DNA from 4 places in the Streptomyces capitiformicae genome. Region 1 is predicted to be linked to each of the others. Evidence: riboswitches for the same ligand, from Rfam matches in the RefSeq annotation. Region 1 holds a riboswitch; each other region holds the start of a gene.
What was found. Region 1 has a riboswitch for cyclic di-AMP ahead of CES90_RS08535 (M23 family metallopeptidase). Riboswitches for the same ligand answer to the same signal wherever they lie in the genome.
Positions count from the first base shown of each region.

Region 2: linked by a shared signal. The riboswitch ahead of CES90_RS13520 (C40 family peptidase) and the one ahead of CES90_RS08535 (M23 family metallopeptidase) in region 1 are both predicted to bind cyclic di-AMP.
Region 3: linked by a shared signal. The riboswitch ahead of CES90_RS07510 (C40 family peptidase) and the one ahead of CES90_RS08535 (M23 family metallopeptidase) in region 1 are both predicted to bind cyclic di-AMP.
Region 4: linked by a shared signal. The riboswitch ahead of CES90_RS35370 (LysM peptidoglycan-binding domain-containing protein) and the one ahead of CES90_RS08535 (M23 family metallopeptidase) in region 1 are both predicted to bind cyclic di-AMP.

Region 1 is NZ_CP022161.1:1,920,134-1,924,326, forward strand. Features, by position in the region: gene CES90_RS08520 (bifunctional acetate--CoA ligase family protein/GNAT family N-acetyltransferase) at 1-36, opposite strand, end outside; gene CES90_RS08525 (HPr family phosphocarrier protein) at 225-506, shown strand; gene CES90_RS08530 (GntR family transcriptional regulator) at 674-1,396, opposite strand; gene CES90_RS08535 (M23 family metallopeptidase) at 1,628-2,413, opposite strand; cyclic di-AMP (ydaO/yuaA leader) riboswitch at 2,426-2,600, opposite strand; gene CES90_RS08540 (M16 family metallopeptidase) at 2,813-4,193, opposite strand, start outside.
Region 2 is NZ_CP022161.1:3,047,078-3,051,270, reverse strand. Features, by position in the region: gene CES90_RS13535 (helix-turn-helix domain-containing protein) at 1-723, opposite strand, end outside; gene CES90_RS13530 (ATP-binding protein) at 991-1,449, shown strand; gene CES90_RS13525 (DUF6328 family protein) at 1,421-2,005, opposite strand; gene CES90_RS13520 (C40 family peptidase) at 2,084-2,557, opposite strand; cyclic di-AMP (ydaO/yuaA leader) riboswitch at 2,561-2,731, opposite strand; gene CES90_RS13515 (hypothetical protein) at 3,137-3,445, opposite strand; gene CES90_RS13510 (ATP-dependent Clp protease proteolytic subunit) at 3,453-4,088, opposite strand.
Region 3 is NZ_CP022161.1:1,679,304-1,683,496, reverse strand. Features, by position in the region: gene CES90_RS07520 (C40 family peptidase) at 1-586, opposite strand, end outside; gene CES90_RS07515 (hypothetical protein) at 1,051-1,404, shown strand; gene CES90_RS07510 (C40 family peptidase) at 1,427-2,605, opposite strand; cyclic di-AMP (ydaO/yuaA leader) riboswitch at 2,615-2,787, opposite strand; gene pcrA (DNA helicase PcrA) at 3,027-4,193, shown strand, end outside.
Region 4 is NZ_CP022161.1:7,890,649-7,894,841, reverse strand. Features, by position in the region: gene CES90_RS35380 (cytochrome P450 family protein) at 1-370, shown strand, start outside; gene CES90_RS35375 (LysM peptidoglycan-binding domain-containing protein) at 554-1,564, shown strand; cyclic di-AMP (ydaO/yuaA leader) riboswitch at 1,750-1,949, shown strand; gene CES90_RS35370 (LysM peptidoglycan-binding domain-containing protein) at 1,954-2,655, shown strand; gene eno (phosphopyruvate hydratase) at 3,087-4,193, shown strand, end outside.

The sequences.
Region 1 (4,193 bases):
GGCGGGGTACTCATGCCGGTCCGACGAGGTCTGCATGGGCCCCAGAGTAAGGCTCGCGTCCGACAACGGCGCGGGACAGTCTGGGGAAACAACAGAAGCACGACGCCGGTTCGCGGTCAGGCCGTGGGCCCCGTTCCGGCACGCTTCACGATATGGGAAACTGGTCTAGACAACCCGGTCTAGACCTCTTAGAGGTACCCGATACACCTGAAGGGCAGCATCACATGGCTGAGCGCCGCGTCAACGTCGGCTGGGCCGAGGGCCTCCACGCCCGACCCGCATCCATCTTCGTCCGGGCCGCCACGGCCTCCGGTATCCCCGTGACGATCGCCAAGGCCGACGGCAACCCCGTCAACGCGGCCTCCATGCTGGCGGTCCTCGGCCTCGGCGCCAAGGGCGGCGAGGAGATCGTCCTCGCCTCCGACGCCGAGGGCGCGGACGTCGCGCTCGACCGTCTGGCGAAGCTCGTCGCCGAGGGCCTCGAGGAGCTTCCCGAGACCGTCTGAATGACGCGATAAAGGCCCGAAAGGCCAGAAAAGGGCTCGTCCGATTCATCGGGCGGGCCCTTTGCATTTCCATGGCGCGAGGAGGGGTGCGAGGAGGGAAAAATGTTCTGCGGGCAGCAGAAATAACACCCCTCGAATTCCTACCCTCTTTGTATACGGCTCCCGTGTTAATGACGCAGGCTCGGCGTGTTTACGGGGTGTTGCGAAGTCCTCACACGATCCGGGCGCTCGGCCGCGCCAAGCGCGCCAGGCCCGCCGGGCCCACTCGGGAATCGGAGCCGGTGCGCGGCGGTGGCGCGCTCGGTGTGCAGGGCGGTGATCGTCCGCGCGCGCTCGCTGTCGCCGCGCGCGACCGCGTCCACGATGCCGCCGTGCTCCGCCCAGGACTCCACGGGGTTGGCCGGCGCCTCGACCGCGTACATCCAGGCGATCTTGTGCCGCAGCTGGGCGAGTGTCGAGGTCAGGGCGGGGCTTCCGGAGGCCTGGGCGAGCGTCTCGTGGAACCAGCCGCCCAGCGAGCGCAGATCCTCGCTGTTGCCCCGCCTGGCCCGCTCCTGGCCCAGCCTGACCAGGCCGCGCAGCACCTTGAGGTGCGCCTCGGTGCGGCGCTGGGCGGCGCGGGCGGCGCCCAGCGGCTCCAGCAGCATGCGCATCTCCAGCAGGTCGGCGGCCTCCTGCTCGGTGGGCTCGGCGACACACGCGCCCGCGTGCCTGCGGGTCACCACGAAGCCCTCGGCCTCCAGCGTGCGCAGCGCCTCGCGCACGGGGACACGGCTGACGCCGTACCGGCGCGCGAGCAGTTCCTCGGTGAGACGGCTGCCGCGCTCGTAGACACCCGCGACGATGTCATCACGGATCGCCGTGCATACCGAGTGCGCCGGAATACGCATGACCGACCTCCGCCTTAATCCCCGTGAAACGTCGCTGATTGACGTGTGTTCAAGCGACTCTATTGCAGCGGGCCGGAATTTCCGATGGCGGGTCGGAATCCATGGATATTTTTTGGACAGGAGGTACGTCACAACGGACAAGGGCGTACCTCACAACGGACAAGGCGTACGTCGCAACGAGGAAAGCCCCGGCTGGGTGAGCCGGGGCCTCCTGAAGCGCTGAGCGGTTCGTCAGACGTTCACGCCGTGCGAGCGCAGGTACGCGACGGGGTCGATGTCCGAGCCGTACTCGGCGGTCGTCCGGGCCTCGAAGTGCAGATGCGCGCCGGTGACGTTGCCGGTCGCACCGGAGAGGCCTATCTGCTGGCCGGGGGTGACCGTCTGGCCGACGGAGACGGCTATGGACGACAGGTGGCCGTACTGGGTGTACGTGCCGTCGTTCATCTTGATGACGATGTTGTTGCCGTAGGCACCACCCCAGCCCGCCTCGACGACGGTGCCGGAGCCGACCGCCAGGACGGCCGTGCCGGACGCCGCGTGGAAGTCGACACCGGTGTGGCTGCCGGAGGACCAGACGGCGCCACCGGTCTTGTAGCCGGTGGAGACGTACGAGCCGCTGATGGGGGCGACATAGGAGTTGAGGCGCTCGCGCTCGGCGGCGCGGGCGGCGCGCGCCTTGGCCTCCTCCCGCTCCTCGGCCGCCTTGCGCTCCTGCTCGGCCTTCTCGGCGGCGGCCTTGCGGGCCTCCTCCTGTGCCTTCTGCTTGGCGGCGGCCACCTCGGCGGCCTGCTGCTGGGCGATGGCCTGGGCGTCGACCTGCTCGGCGACCGTGTCACCGAGCGCGATGATCTGGTTCAGGCCGGTCTGCTCGGGGGCGGGCTCCGCGGCGAGCGCCGGGACGGACACGGTGCCGATGACACCGGTGGTCGTGAGAGCGGCGACGCCCACGGTCCTCGTGGTCGTGCGCTGCACGCGGCGGGGACGGCGGTGCTTCCCGGGGGCGCGGGTGAACGCCATGAAGAGGCTGGTCCTTTCCTTCCCTCTCGCCTACCGGGTTAGCTGACGGGTTCGGAGCAGGAAGGTCTCCTACGGAAGCCCCTCGTTTCGCGGCGCTTCGCGAAGGGCGTCCGATTCACCCCAGGGACTGCGGTGGGTCCCCGGCTCCCCTGGCTCGCGCCGTACGGGGACTCGGCGATGACTGTCCGGTGCCGCGGGCGCGGCGAACTGCTGGCGAACAGCCGGACTGACGCTAAGCGGGCCGCCGTTGAAATAACAAACGCATCACGGGTTTTGAGGCGTACGCCACAGGGCAGACGTGCAACCTCCCCCATCAATATGGACAAACGGGCCCCTGGTGACTCTTCCGTCACCAGGGGCCCGTAATGCGCGTACTTCTGCCCCAGCTCTACTCGGCCTCTACTCGGCCGGTACGACGGTGACTTCGCCGATGCCGAGGGCCCTGACCGGCTCCTCGATCTGGGCGGCGTCACCGACGAGGACGGTCACCAGACGGTCCACCGGGAAGGCGCTCACGGCGGCCGCGGTGGCCTCCACGGTGCCGGTGGCGGCGAGCTGTTGGTACAGCGTCGACTGGTAGTCGTCCGGCAGGTGCTGCTCGACCTGGTCGGCCAGCGTGCTCGCCACGGCCGCGGCCGTCTCGAACTTGAGGGGGGCGACCCCGACGAGGTTCTGCACGGCGACGTCGCGCTCGGCGTCGGTCAGCCCCTCTGCGGCGAGGGTGCGCAGCACCGTCCACAGGTCGTCCAGCGCCGGCCCGGTGTTCGGGGTGTCGACGGAGCCACTGATGGCGAGCATCGCGACACCCGACCCGTCGGGCGCGGAGCGCAGCACCTGGCCGAACGCGCGCACACCGTAGGTGTAGCCCTTCTCCTCGCGCAGGACGCGGTCCAGCCGGGAGGTGAGGGTGCCGCCGAGGCAGTAGGTGCCGAGCACCTGAGCCGGCCACACGCGGTCGTGCCGGTCGGCGCCCACACGGCCGATGAGCAGCTGCGTCTGGACGGACCCGGGGCGGTCCACGATGACGACCCGCCCGGTGTCGTCGGCGCTCACGGGCGGAACGGGGCGCGGCTTGGCCGCAGAGCCGGTCCAGGCGCCCAGGGTGTCGCCGAGCAGCGCGTCGAGGTCGACCCCGGTGAGGTCGCCGACGACCACGGCGGTGGCCGTGGCGGGGCGTACGTGGTTCTCGTAGAAGGCGCGTACGGCCGCGGAGTCGATCCGCTCGACGGTCTCCTCGGTGCCCTGGCGGGGGCGCGACATGCGTGAGGCGGCCGGGAACAGCTGCTTGGAGAGCTCCTTCGCGGCGCGGCGGCCCGGGTTGGCGGTCTCGTGCGGGATCTCGTCGAGCCGGTTCGCCACCAGGCGCTCGATCTCGCTGTCCGCGAACGCGGGGGCCCTGAGGGCGTCGGCGAGCAGGCCCAGGGCCTTCGCCAGCCGTGAGACGGGAACTTCGAGGGAGAGCCGGACGCCGGGGTGGTCGGCGTGCGAGTCGAGGGTGGCGCCGCAACGCTCCAGTTCGGCGGCGAACTCCTCGGCGGAGTGCTTGTCGGTGCCCTCGGAGAAGGCCCTGGTCATGATCGTGGCGACGCCGTCCAGGCCGGCGGGCTCGGCGTCCAGGGGAGCGTCGAGGAGGACCTCGACGGCGACGACCTGCTGGCCGGGGCGGTGGCAGCGCAGCACGGTCAGGCCGTTGTCCAGCGTGCCGCGCTCGGGTGCCGGGAACGCCCAGGGCCTGGCCTCGCCGGCCTGGGGCTGCGGGTGGAAGTCCATGGTCGCGAGC
Region 2 (4,193 bases), 1.1 Mb from region 1:
GTCGAGAACAACCACGTCCAGATCGGAAGTGCTCCTAAATGAGAAAATGACGAAAGGTCCGGTGATGCCGATGTGTGCCCCGGCAGTGAACGGCAGCACCTGCAGTCGCACCTGAGGAAGGGCCGCCGCCTCGACCAGACGCCCCAGCTGGCGGGCCATGATCTCGGGACCGCCGACCTCCCGCCGCAAAACCCCCTCGTCGAGCACGGCGCTGAGCTCCATCGGCGGATTTCCGCGCAGTACGTCCTGCCGCGCGAGCCGCACTTCCACGAGCGTGTCGAGTTTGTCGTCTTCCAGCCCCTCCACCGCGGCCCGCGTCACCGCCCGGGCGTACTCCGGGATCTGCAAGAGCCCTGGTACGACCGAGGTCTCCAGCGTCCGTATCCCGCTGGCCTGCGACTCCAGGCTGATGAAGTCCCGGTACGTCGGCGGCAGCACCCCGCGATACGCGTGCCACCAGTTGTGCCGCCCCCCGCCGTCCTCGGAGCCCGCCAAGGCCAGCAGCAGCCCCCGCAATTCGGTGTCGCCGACCTCGTACGCGTCCAGTAGCTTCCGTACGTCAGCGGGCTTCACCCCACTGGCGCCCGTCTCGATCCGGCTCACCTTGGACTGGTGCCAGCCCACCAGCCGGGCCGCCTCGATACTCGTGAGCCCGGATCCGGTGCGCAGGACGCGCAACTCGGCACCGAGCTTGCGGCGGCGCACCGCCGGACCGTATTGCATGGGATTCTCCTTCCGCCAGGCGCGGGGTGGTCAGGCCGGCGCGCGGAGGTCGGGTGATGACAGAGGATGGACCGAGAGTCCACCTGAATACGGTCGGTCGTCGGAGAGTTCACTGCTTCGAGCGACAGATATATGCATATCTTGGTCGATCGCCACCCGTGACGGCCCAGGTAGTGGCAGTCTGGCGCGAAGCACCAGTCCGGGACCGTACTCGAACCATCCGCTCCCTGTCGGACATCGGTCCCGTGGGAAAGGGACGACCGTGCCATGGCAGATCATCAGGAAGCATCCGTCACTCTGCCGAGCGATCCCGCTTCGGTGTCCGCGGCCCGCAACTACGTCGCCTCCGTGCTCGCCGAATGGGGCCTGCCGAGCGGCACGGGCATCGCGGACACCGTGCGCCTGATCGTGTCCGAACTCGCCACCAACGCCGTCCAGCACACGCTCGGTCAGTCACCCACGTTCACCGTGGACATCGCCCTGGACCGGGACGAGCAACTGCGCATCGGTGTCACCGACAGTCATCCACGCTTTCCGAAACGGCTGCCCGCCGGGGTCCAGCAGGACAACGGCCGGGGCATGGTCATCATTCGCTGGCTGACCGCCGAGTGCGGCGGCAGACTGAGCGTCAGACCCACGCGTGAGGGCGGTAAGACGGTGGCGATCGAACTGCCATGGACGGTCCCCGTGCAACCGATCAGGGCAGGGGGTCCGCAGGAGCCCTGACGGGCGACTCTCCACGAGCCCGTGCGGGTGACGGTGACGGTGTTGACGAGCCGCCGTCGCGACCGGACCGCCCCACCAGCTTCGGGAGCAGACCCCACAGGAACAGGCACACGAGGAGTGTGCCGGCGCAGGCGGCGACACCGGCCGCCCTGCCGAGGGTCACATCCACGACCAGCAGTACCGATCCGGCGAAGGCGGGCATCAGGACGGCCAGGCCCACGCCGGCCAGCCGGGACGAGACCCGCACGATGGCGGGCTTGGCGCTCTGCTGGAACAGCGAGCGGTGCAGCGCCGCCGGAGCGGTGAACAGCGCGGCCGCGAGAACCGCCAGCAGAAGCGTGGTGACGTATGTGGCGCGCTGGACCGAGTCGAGGTCCGGGAAGCGCGGGGTGAAAGCCAGCGTCAGCAGGAACGCGAAGAGGATCTGTACCCCGGTCTGGGTGACCCGCAACTCCTGCAGCAGTTCGGCGAAGTTGCGGTCGGCGCGTTCGAGGTGCGTCTCGTTACGTGCTTCGAAGCGCTCGTCGCGTGCGGGGTGGGGGCGTTCGTCGGCCATGGGCGTACGGGTATCCGGCACGGCCCGCGTTACGCCCGCCGGGGCGGCGGAGCTTGCCCGCCGCCCCCACGGTTGGGCCTAGCGGACCCGGCCGTACCAGACGCTCTTGGTCCAGATCTTCTGGAGCCGTACGACGTCACCGGTCTTCGGCGAGTGCCAGATCTTTCCCTTCCCCGCGTAGATGCCGACGTGGTAGACGTTCGACCCCGAGTGGAAGAACACGAGGTCTCCGAGCTTGCGGTTGCTCGCGGAGATGTGCTTCGTCTTGTTGTACTGCTGCTGGGCGGTACGGGGCAGCTTCTTGCCCACCTTCTTGAACGCGTAGAGCGTCAGCCCGGAGCAGTCGAACCTGCGAGGGCCCTTGGCGCCGTACTTGTAAGGGGAGCCCTTCTTGGAAGCCGCGACCTTGAGTGCCTTCGACGCCACTGTGGCGGCCTCGGCGTCGGATGCGACGCCCGGGACCACGATGCTGCCGCCGACGGCGGCGATGGTGAGGGCCGAGGCCGTACCGGCCCGGGTCAACAGCGACGGGACACGATTGAGCGCAGTCATGCGCAACCCTTCGTCAGCCGCCTGTGAAGGATGACCTGTCGGATTCGGGCTGGCGAAGTTGCCCGGCCGCTGACGCGGCTTCACCCCAAGGGCTGCTCGGCCCGGTCATGGCTTGACCGTTCCGGCGACCCGTCGTGCTTGGGTCCTCCACTCCTGCCGATGCAATCCTGTCGACCGGTCATCCGGGCGGCGGCAGGACTCGGCGTCCACCCGGATCGCCCCGCCGCTGTGGCGGGGGCTTGTCGTCAGGAAGGGATCTTGACGCACGGAAGTCCGAAAATCCCAACGGAATCGGGGATTTGTGGCCTTACTCACCACCTGCATATTCGGGTGGACGGGGCGATTTCGGCGAAGATGTCCACCCCGCAAGGAGGCTCGCACCAGCATCGGAATGCCATATTCCGTCCCGTAAGCAGGCATGTTGCTCAACTCCACGGGGCCTGAAGCGGGATGAGCGAGTACGTCGTTGCGCCGATACCACTCGGTCCGCCCCAAGTCCGGGCCTGACACCCTTCAGTACGGCGCACGACCCGGCCTCCGTTCAGACGGCCACCGGGTCGCACGCGCCGTGCGTGCCGGTCAACTCTCCGTTCCGGGCGGCAGGGTGACGCGGGCGGCGCGGCGCTCGCCGTCGAGGACCCGTAGCGCCCGCGCGAGGGTGGGGGCATGCACCTCGTTCTCCCCCCGCCTGTGCATCAGTTCGAGCGCGTCGCGCAGTGCGGTCGCCTTGCCGACGAGGGCCTGCGCGGCCCGCAGTCCGCGGTACGTGTCGCCGGGACGGGCCGGATTGATCCGGCCCAGCAGGTCCACCACGTCCAGATAACGGTCGATCAGCTCCGCCTCGGCACGCGTGAGAGCGGGCAACGGCGGCAACTCGGGTGGAAGCATCGGCGGCTCACCTCGCGCCGGGGAGCGTGCGCGAGGTCTTGCGGCTCGGGATGAGCCGGTCGGCCAGGCCGTACTCCACCGCGGCCTCCGCGTCGAGGATCTTGTCCCGCTCGATGTCCCCGCTGATCCGCTCGTGGCTCTGCCCGGTGTGCCGTACGAGCATCTCCTCCAGCTTCCGGCGGTTGCGCATCAACTCCTCGGCCTGGATGGCCAGATCGCTCGCCTGTCCCTCGACCGGTTCGGTCAGCGCCGGCTGCTGGATCACCACCCGGGCGCCCGGCAGCACGAACCGCTTGCCCGGTGTGCCCGCCGCCAGCAGTACCGCGGCTGACGACCCCGCCTGCCCCAGGCAGATGGTCTCTACATCGCAGGTGACGAACTGGATCGTGTCGTAAAGCGCCGTCATCGCGCTGAACGAGCCGCCGGGGGAGTTGATGTACAGCGAGATGTCCCGGTCCGGGGACTGGTACTCGAGGTGCATGAACTGCGCCATCACATCGTTCGCCGAGGTGTCGTCGATCTGCGTCCCGAGGAACACGATCCGTTCTTCCAACAGCTTCGAGTACGGATCCATCGTCCGGTGACCCGTACTGGTGCGCTCGGTGAACTCGGGCAGCACATAGCGGGTCGACGGTCGGTTCATGGGCATGGGCCACGCCTCCTCTGATCGGCAACCGTAAAAAATGTACAGGACGTACGTACCTTTGGAGTGGGCGATGTGGGATCTTTCGCTCTGAGGGGTCGGTGT
Region 3 (4,193 bases), 240 kb from region 1:
GTTGTCGCGCCTCGGTCAGCTTCGTGGTGACGGACTTCTTGTGGCGCTTCAGCTCCGTCTGCCGGGTCTTGAACGTGCCCAGTTCGACGCGGGCGGCACCGCGCAGCCGTTCGATCTCCTGCAACTGCTGCCGTACGCTCGCCACGTCCGCCGCCTGTCTGCCGCCGACCCGCTCGGCGAGGGCCGCGCGGTCCAGGTACTGGTCCGGATCGCCGGAGAGCGCCAGTTGCCACGAGGGATCCATGCCCCCGTTCCGGTACTGCGCCGCCGCCAGCGAACCCAGCTCGTCCCGAGCCGAGTTGAGCCTGTCGGTGCGGCGGGCCGCCTGGTCGCGGAGCTCCTCCAGGTTCTCCTGCGCCTTGTCGGCCTTCTCCTTCGCGCCGTTGTACTTCTCGGTGGAGACCTCGGCCTCCTCGTACAGCTTGTTCACCTTGGCCTTGACCTGGTCCGGCGTGAGCTGTGGATCGGCGTGCCCGATGCCGTCGAACCCGGTCGCCGTCGCCGCGCTCGCGAGGGCGAAGGTCGCGGCGGTGCGGAACGTATGGCCGCCGAGCGAGCGCTGTCTGGGCTTGCGGTGCGCTGCCACGTGGACTCCATGTCCTCTCGTACGACCGCCGTCCGTACGTCGGTGCGCACGGACCGCCTGGGGGAACGGTTACGCGTCCGGCGGCGGCCCGCACAGGGGGGAGCGGGACACCGCCGGACCTTCTCGGCGGTGGTGTCCGACTGCCGCCCCTGGCCCGGGCGGCGGTGGGGAGCCGGCCACCTGGTGGAGGACGCTAAGCCTGGCTGTGTCCACCTGGTAACGCTTTGTGCGGAAGTGGCGTGCACCGACCGTGACATGACCGTATGTGACCGTGATCCAGCCCTGGCGTCGCCGACTTCACGCTCTGCGATGACCGATGCGGTGATTTCGAGCCGGACGGGGGTGAAGTGGTGCTATGGAGCGCATATATGCAAGATCGTCGGGGCGTGATCGGAGGTGCTGCTTACGCTGCGCAGCCTGCCCCGGTGCCCGGCGGAACCCGGTCCTCTCATTAGGCTCCGCCCATGGACGTACTCATCCACCTCTTCGTCGCCCTCCACATCATCGGCATCGCCGCCCTCCTCGGCGGTTTCCTCACGCAGATGAAGGCGATGGGCCAGGGCACCGCCCGCTTCGTCCCCGCGATGCTCCACGGCGCCCTCACCATGCTGGTCACCGGCGCCGTCCTCGTCGGCCTCAACCAGGCCGACGGCCAGCCCGTCAACAACATCAAGATCGGCGTGAAGCTGGCCCTGCTGGTCGTGATCCTGGGGCTGGTGTACGTGAAGCGGGACGAGGAGGCGGTGGAGAAGCCGCTCTTCGGCCTGGTCGGCCTGCTGACGACCGCGAACATCTTCATCGCGGTGCTCTGGACGTGAGGCCCTGAGGTCTTTTTCGGACCTACGCCGGCCGCACCACGCTGTGGATCGACGACTCCCCGTCGTAGAACACCGACTCCTCCCGCACATACGTTCCCGGCTTCGGCGCGTGGATCATCATGCCGTTGCCGATGTAGAGGCCGACATGGCCGATGTTGTCGTAGAAGAAGATGAGATCGCCGGGCTTCGCGTTCGCGAGGGAGACGGTGGTGCCCGCGTTGACCTGGTCGTAGGTCGTGCGGGGGAGGTCGACGCCGGCGGCCTTCCAGGCGGCCTGGGTGAGGCCGGAGCAGTCGTAGGAGCCGGGGCCGGTGGCGCCCCAGACGTACGGCTTGCCGATCTGCTCGCGGGCGAAGGTGAGGGCCTTGGCGGCCTTCGAAGCGTACGTCGAGTCCTCGACCGTCGTGGTCGTGGACGTGTTCGTCTCGGGGGCCGTGGCGGTGGAGGTCTCCTGCTGGGCCTCCTGAGTCTGCTGGGAAGACTGGGCCGCCTGGGCCGCCGCCTGCTGACGCGCCAGCTCCTCCGCCTTGCGGTCGGCCTCCTCCTGCTTGCGCTGCTCGATCGCGGCGAGCCGGGCCTTCTCCTCGGCGGTCAGCTGCGACAGCAGTTCACGGGCCTCGGCGAGCTTCGCCTGGACCTTGGCCTTGCTGGACTTGAGGGTGTTCTGCGACTCGGTGAGCTGCTCAAGGCTCTCGGTCGCCTTCTGGCGCTGCTCGGTCGCTTCGGCCTGCTGCGTGATGTAGTCGTCGACGGCGCCCTTCTGGCGGTCCGTCAGCCGGTCCATCAGCTGGTTCTGGTCGAAGTAGTCCTGCGGGTTGTCCGCCAGGAGCAGCGACGCCGCGTCGGGGGAGGCCGCCCCCGTGCGGTACTGGGCGGCCGCGAACGAACCCAGTTGCTCCCGCGCCTGGTTGAGCTTCTCCGTGCGCTCGGCGACATCGTCGAGGAGGGCATCGACCTTCTTCTTCTGCTTGGTCGTCTTCTCCTTGACCGAGTTGTAGTTCTCGGTCGCCGACTCCGCCTGACGGTAGAGGTCGTCTACCTTCTTCTCGACCTCCTCCAGGCTCGGCTTGTCGTCGGCCGAGGGGGCGGCGTTGGCCGACTGGGAGAGCAGGGCCACTGAGGTGAGGGCGGCCGTGGCGAGGGCCGGGGTGCGTATGCCCGCGCGTGTTCGGGCCGGACGCGGCTTGCGGTGCGGCGCCATGGTTCGGCGTCTCCTTCCGTAATCCGCCTACCGAGTTAGCTGTCGGGTTCGGGCGCGTGCTTCGGAAGGTTTGCCCTACGACCCTTGCCGCGCATGGCAGTCGGGTCGATTCACCCCAGAGGTCGGTGGGTCCCCGGCTCCGGCAGCCAGGAGAGGCGTACCGGACTCGGCGGAGGCCGTGCGGCCCGGCGACGTTCGCCGGTTGGGTCGTACGGCCCGGCGAAACGCTAGCCAACACATGTGGCCCTTGTGAAGGTTGATGTTCGATATGCCCGATACGTTTTCGTGACCTTAGCCTCTCGGACGCGATAAGCGCTACGATCGATCGCTTACCGTTGTGAGGTGGGTGCGGTGGGTGATGTGCATCGACTTCCCGGGGCGGCCCCTCGCTGTCAGTGGGGGCGCCTAGACTCGGAGAGCGATGAGCAGCCTCTTTGACGACAGCTTCCTGGCGGACCTCCAGGCCCCCCGCGGCCACGAGGAGGAGCACCCGCCACCGCCCGAGGACGATCACGCTCCGGAGCCGGTTCCGGACGATCTGTTCGGCGGGAAGTTCGACGTGCCGCCGGACCGGGACGCCTACTACCGCGACGGCGCGCCCCGCCCCGCCATCGACCCGGCGGCGCTCCTGGACGGGCTGAACGAGAACCAGCGCGCGGCCGTCGTGCACGCCGGCTCCCCGCTGCTCATCGTGGCCGGCGCCGGCTCCGGCAAGACCCGTGTGCTCACCCACCGCATCGCCCATCTGCTCGGCGAGCGGAACGTGCACCCGGGCCAGATCCTCGCGATCACCTTCACCAACAAGGCCGCGGGCGAGATGAAGGAGCGCGTCGAGCAGCTCGTCGGCCCGCGCGCCAACGCGATGTGGGTGATGACGTTCCACAGCGCCTGCGTCCGCATCCTGCGCCGCGAGAGCAAGAAGCTCGGCTTCACGTCGTCCTTCTCGATCTACGACGCCGCTGACAGCAAGCGCCTCATGGCTCTCGTCTGCCGTGACCTGGACCTCGACCCCAAGCGCTTCCCGCCCAAGTCCTTCAGCGCCAAGATCTCGAACCTCAAGAACGAGCTGATCGACGAGGAGGACTTCGCCGCCCAGGCATCCGACGGCTTCGAGAAGACCCTCGCCCAGGCCTACGCGCTCTACCAGTCCCGCCTCCGTGAGGCCAACGCGCTCGACTTCGACGACCTGATCATGACGACGGTCAACCTGCTGCGCGCCTTCCCGGACGTCGCCGAGCACTACCGCCGTCGCTTCCGCCACGTCCTCGTCGACGAGTACCAGGACACCAACCACGCCCAGTACGCCCTGGTCAGAGAGTTGGTCGGCACCTCCGAGCATCCCGTGGACGTACCGCCCAGCGAGTACGACGTACCGCCCGCCGAGCTCTGCGTCGTGGGTGACGCCGACCAGTCGATCTACGCCTTCCGCGGTGCGACGATCCGCAACATCCTCCAGTTCGAGGAGGACTACCCGGACGCGACGACGATCCTGCTGGAGCAGAACTACCGCTCCACGCAGACGATTCTCTCCGCGGCCAACGCGGTCATCGAGCGCAACGAGTCCCGCCGCCCCAAGAACCTGTGGACC
Region 4 (4,193 bases), 6.0 Mb from region 1:
CTGGCGCTTCGCCACCCAGCCCCTGACCATCGGCGGCCAGGACATCGCTCCCGGCGATCCCGTCCTCGTCGTCCTCGCCGCCGCCGATCGCGACCCGGCCCGCTTCAACGACCCTGACACCCTCGATCTCTCCCGCCGCGACAACCAGCACCTCGGTTACGGCCACGGCATCCACTACTGCCTCGGCGCACCTCTTGCCCGCCTCGAAGGACAGACCGCGCTGGCCACGCTCCTCACCCGCCTCCCCGACCTGCAACTCGCGGTGAATCCGGCCGATTTGCGGTGGCGCGGTGGGCTCATTATGCGTGGATTGCGCACCCTTCCGGTGGAGTTCAAGCCGGTTCGGGTGGCCGATGGTGGTACCTCGTAAGCGGCCAGTAGCAGTACCCCACCCGGCGCCGATACATGACAGACTCTCAAGTCTGTGATCTTCACGTGATCTACGCTGCATTAACTTGTGACAACTGATCGACTGCCGATACGTTCACGCATCAGTGCGAAGGGCCGCCACACCCTTCGCACAGGTCACTGCTGTCGTGTGAAAGGCAACCGCATGCTCTCCGGGACCGGTCGTCACCGTCGCCCCCGTCAGGCTCCGGCCCTCCTCGTCGCCGCCGGAGTGACCGGCTCCGCCATCGCCATCCCATTCCTCGGCGCCACCGGCGCGAGCGCGGCCAGCGGAACCACCTGGGACCAGGTGGCGGAGTGCGAGAGCGGCGGCTCCTGGAGCGCGGACACCGGCAACGGACGCTACGGCGGCCTCCAGATGACCCAGGAGAACTGGGAGAGCTACGGCGGCCTCGACTACGCCACCAGCCCCGACCAGGCCAGCCGTTCACAGCAAATAGCCGTCGCCGAGAAGATCCTCGCCGACCAGGGCGTCGGCGTCTGGTCCACCTGCGGGCTGCTCCACAACCTCGGCGGCGACTCCGGTACCGCCGATGTGGACACCGGTGTCGCGGACGATTCGTCGAACTCGGGTGATTCATCCAGTTCCACGGAATCGACGAAGTCGGCTGAATCCCCTGAAACACCCGATTCCTCCCGCTCCGCCGACTCGTCCAATTCATCCGAAACGTCCGACTCTTCCCCGGATGCCGCAGAAGGCTCCATCAAGGCCGACGTCGATTCGAACGACTCCAAGAACTCCGGCGAATCCGCCGAATCCGGTGACTCCGTCGAATCCGGTGACTCCGGCAGCGATGTCTCGCAGGGATCCGACAGCTCTTCCGCGGATGACGCCGGCAGCGGTCGCCATCGGGGTGCGAGCGCTGACGAGAGCGCCGACGACAACGCCCGTACCGAATCCTCCTCGTCCTCGTCCTCGCCCTCGGGCCGTCACGCCTCCCGGGGCGGCGAGGCCGCGCGCGAAACCGTCGACGCCGTCCATGCCTCGTACACCGTCCGCGAAGGGGACAGTCTGACGTCCATCGCGGACTCCCTTGCCCTTCAGGGCGGGTGGCGTGAGCTGTACGCCGAGAACGAGGGCACGGTTGGAACTGACCCGGACCTTATCCTTCCCGGTCAGACCCTCGAAGTCGGTGTCGAAACGGGCGAAAAGTAGCGAGAGTTCGGGTCATGGTTCGCCCCCGAATGCCCGTTTTGATCTCGGTGGGAGATGAATCACAGACCCCCTGATCGTCTTTGATATTCGGCGAATCACGTGATTACGGTCGTGACCGCTCGCACCACAGCGGGCCCCTGCGGTCGTCACGCCGAATCCTGTCAACGGCCGCGTGGGAACAGTCGTCGCGTCAAGCGCCGTAGGCAGGAGCGGGGGACCCAAGGTAAGTGCCGGGTCCGGCAGTTGAGGCCCTTCGGGGTCGCACGACCGGAACCGGCTCGGGGTGAAGCCGCGCGATGTGAGCCGAAAGGCGAACGAGCGCGGCCGGGCAACTCAACCGGCCCGAACCCGACAGCTCACCTCGCAGGCGTCGGTGAGGGGATCACTCCATGCTGTTTTCCAGCAAGGGCAAGCACCGCCGCCCGAGCAAGGCCGCCCGTGCCATCGCCGTCGTCGGCGTCACCGGTGCCGCCGCCATCGCCGCTCCGCTGATGGTCGCCGGCAGCGCCTCGGCCGCCACCGCCTCCGAGTGGGACGCGGTCGCCCAGTGCGAGTCCGGCGGCGACTGGTCCATCAACACCGGCAACGGCTACTACGGCGGTCTGCAGTTCGCCGCCTCCACCTGGGCCGGCTATGGCGGTACGAAGTACGCCGCCACCGCCGACCAGGCCACCAAGGCCCAGCAGATCGAGATAGCCGAGAAGGTCCTCGCGGGCCAGGGCAAGGGTGCCTGGCCGGTCTGCGGCACGGGCCTGTCCAGCGCCTCCTACGACGGTGCCGCCGCCTCCGACAGCGGCTCCTCGAACTCGAACTCGGGCTCGAACTCCGGCTCCTCGCAGGAGAGCACCCAGGAGAGCACTCAGGAGACCCGCGCCTCCCGCTCCTCCGAGCGCGCCACCGTCGAGACCCCGACCGGCAAGAAGGTCAAGAAGGGCGACGGCGAGTACAAGGTCGTCTCCGGCGACACCCTCAGCGGCATCGCCGAGGAGGAGAACGTCGAAGGTGGCTGGGAGAAGCTCTACGAGCTGAACCAGGACATCATCGACGACGCCGACTTCATCTACCCCGGCCAGCAGCTCCACCTGAGCTGACGACCGGGCGGATGTGAGCGGGCTGTGCGACCGGTTCGGCTGTGCCGAAAAACAGGCCGCTCCTCAGCTGAACCACAGTCCGCTCACATCCGTGTCCTCCTTAGTGAAGACCTCGTGAGGGCAACCCCCCTGTCCCCCACGGGTTCCCCGCTCCGGTGCGCACTCCCCCCGTACGCACCGGAGCGGGCTTTTTCTTGCCCGCCCTCCTTGGCCGCCACCTCCCTGCCGCCCTGCTGTCACCTCCCCCCTGTCACCTCCCCCTGTCACCTCCTTGTTCACTTCCCCGCCCCCTCCCCTTTGTTCCGGCATGGAACAATCGGTACGGTCTCTTCGTCCACGGGACGGTCGGTCGGCTGCCGACAGTCCCGGGGCGGTTAGGCTCTAGTCGCAAACAGCGTCACATCGCGTCACATCCCAAGAAGGAGATGCTCGTGCCGTCCATCGACGTCGTCGTAGCCCGGGAAATCCTGGACTCCCGAGGCAACCCCACGGTCGAGGTCGAGGTCGGCCTCGACGACGGCAGCACGGGTCGTGCCGCCGTTCCGTCCGGCGCCTCCACGGGTGCCTTCGAGGCCATCGAGCTCCGTGACGGCGACCCCAACCGCTACCTCGGCAAGGGTGTCGAGAAGGCCGTCCTCGCGGTGATCGAGCAGATCGGCCCGGAGCTCGTCGGCTACGACGCCACCGAGCAGCGCCTGATCGACCAGGCGATGTTCGACCTGGACGCCACCGACAACAAGGGCTCCCTCGGCGCCAACGCCATCCTCGGCGTCTCCCTCGCCGTCGCCCACGCCGCCTCCGAGGCCAGCGACCTCCCGCTCTTCCGCTACCTGGGCGGCCCGAACGCGCACCTGCTGCCGGTGCCGATGATGAACATCCTGAACGGCGGCTCGCACGCCGACACCAACGTGGACATCCAGGAGTTCATGATCGCCCCGATCGGCGCGGAGTCCTTCTCCGAGGCCCTGCGCTGGGGCGCCGAGGTCTACCACACCCTCAAGAAGGTGCTGAAGCGCAAGGGCCTGAACACCGGCCTCGGCGACGAGGGCGGCTTCGCCCCGAACCTGGACTCGAACCGCGCCGCCCTCGACCTCATCCTCGAGGCCGTCAAGGAGGCCGGTTACACCCCCGGCGAGCAGATCGCCCTGGCGCTCGACGTCGCCGCCTCCGAGTTCTACAAGGACGGCGTGTACGTCTTCGAGGGCAAGGAGCGCTCCGCCGCCGAGATGACGGACTACTACGCCGAGCTCGTCGACGCCTACCCGCTCGTCTCCATCGAGGACCCGCTGTTCGAGGACGACTGGGACGGCTGGAAGACCATCACCGAGCGCCTCGGCGACAAGGTGCAGCTCGTTGGTGACGACCTGTTCGTCACCAACCCCGAGCGTCTGGCCCGCGGTATCGAGGAGGGCGCCGCCAACGCCCTGCTGGTGAAGGTGAACCAGATCGGTTCCCTCACCGAGACCCTGGACGCCGTCGAGCTGGCCCAGCGCAACGGCTTCAAGTGCATGATGTCCCACCGCTCCGGCGAGACCGAG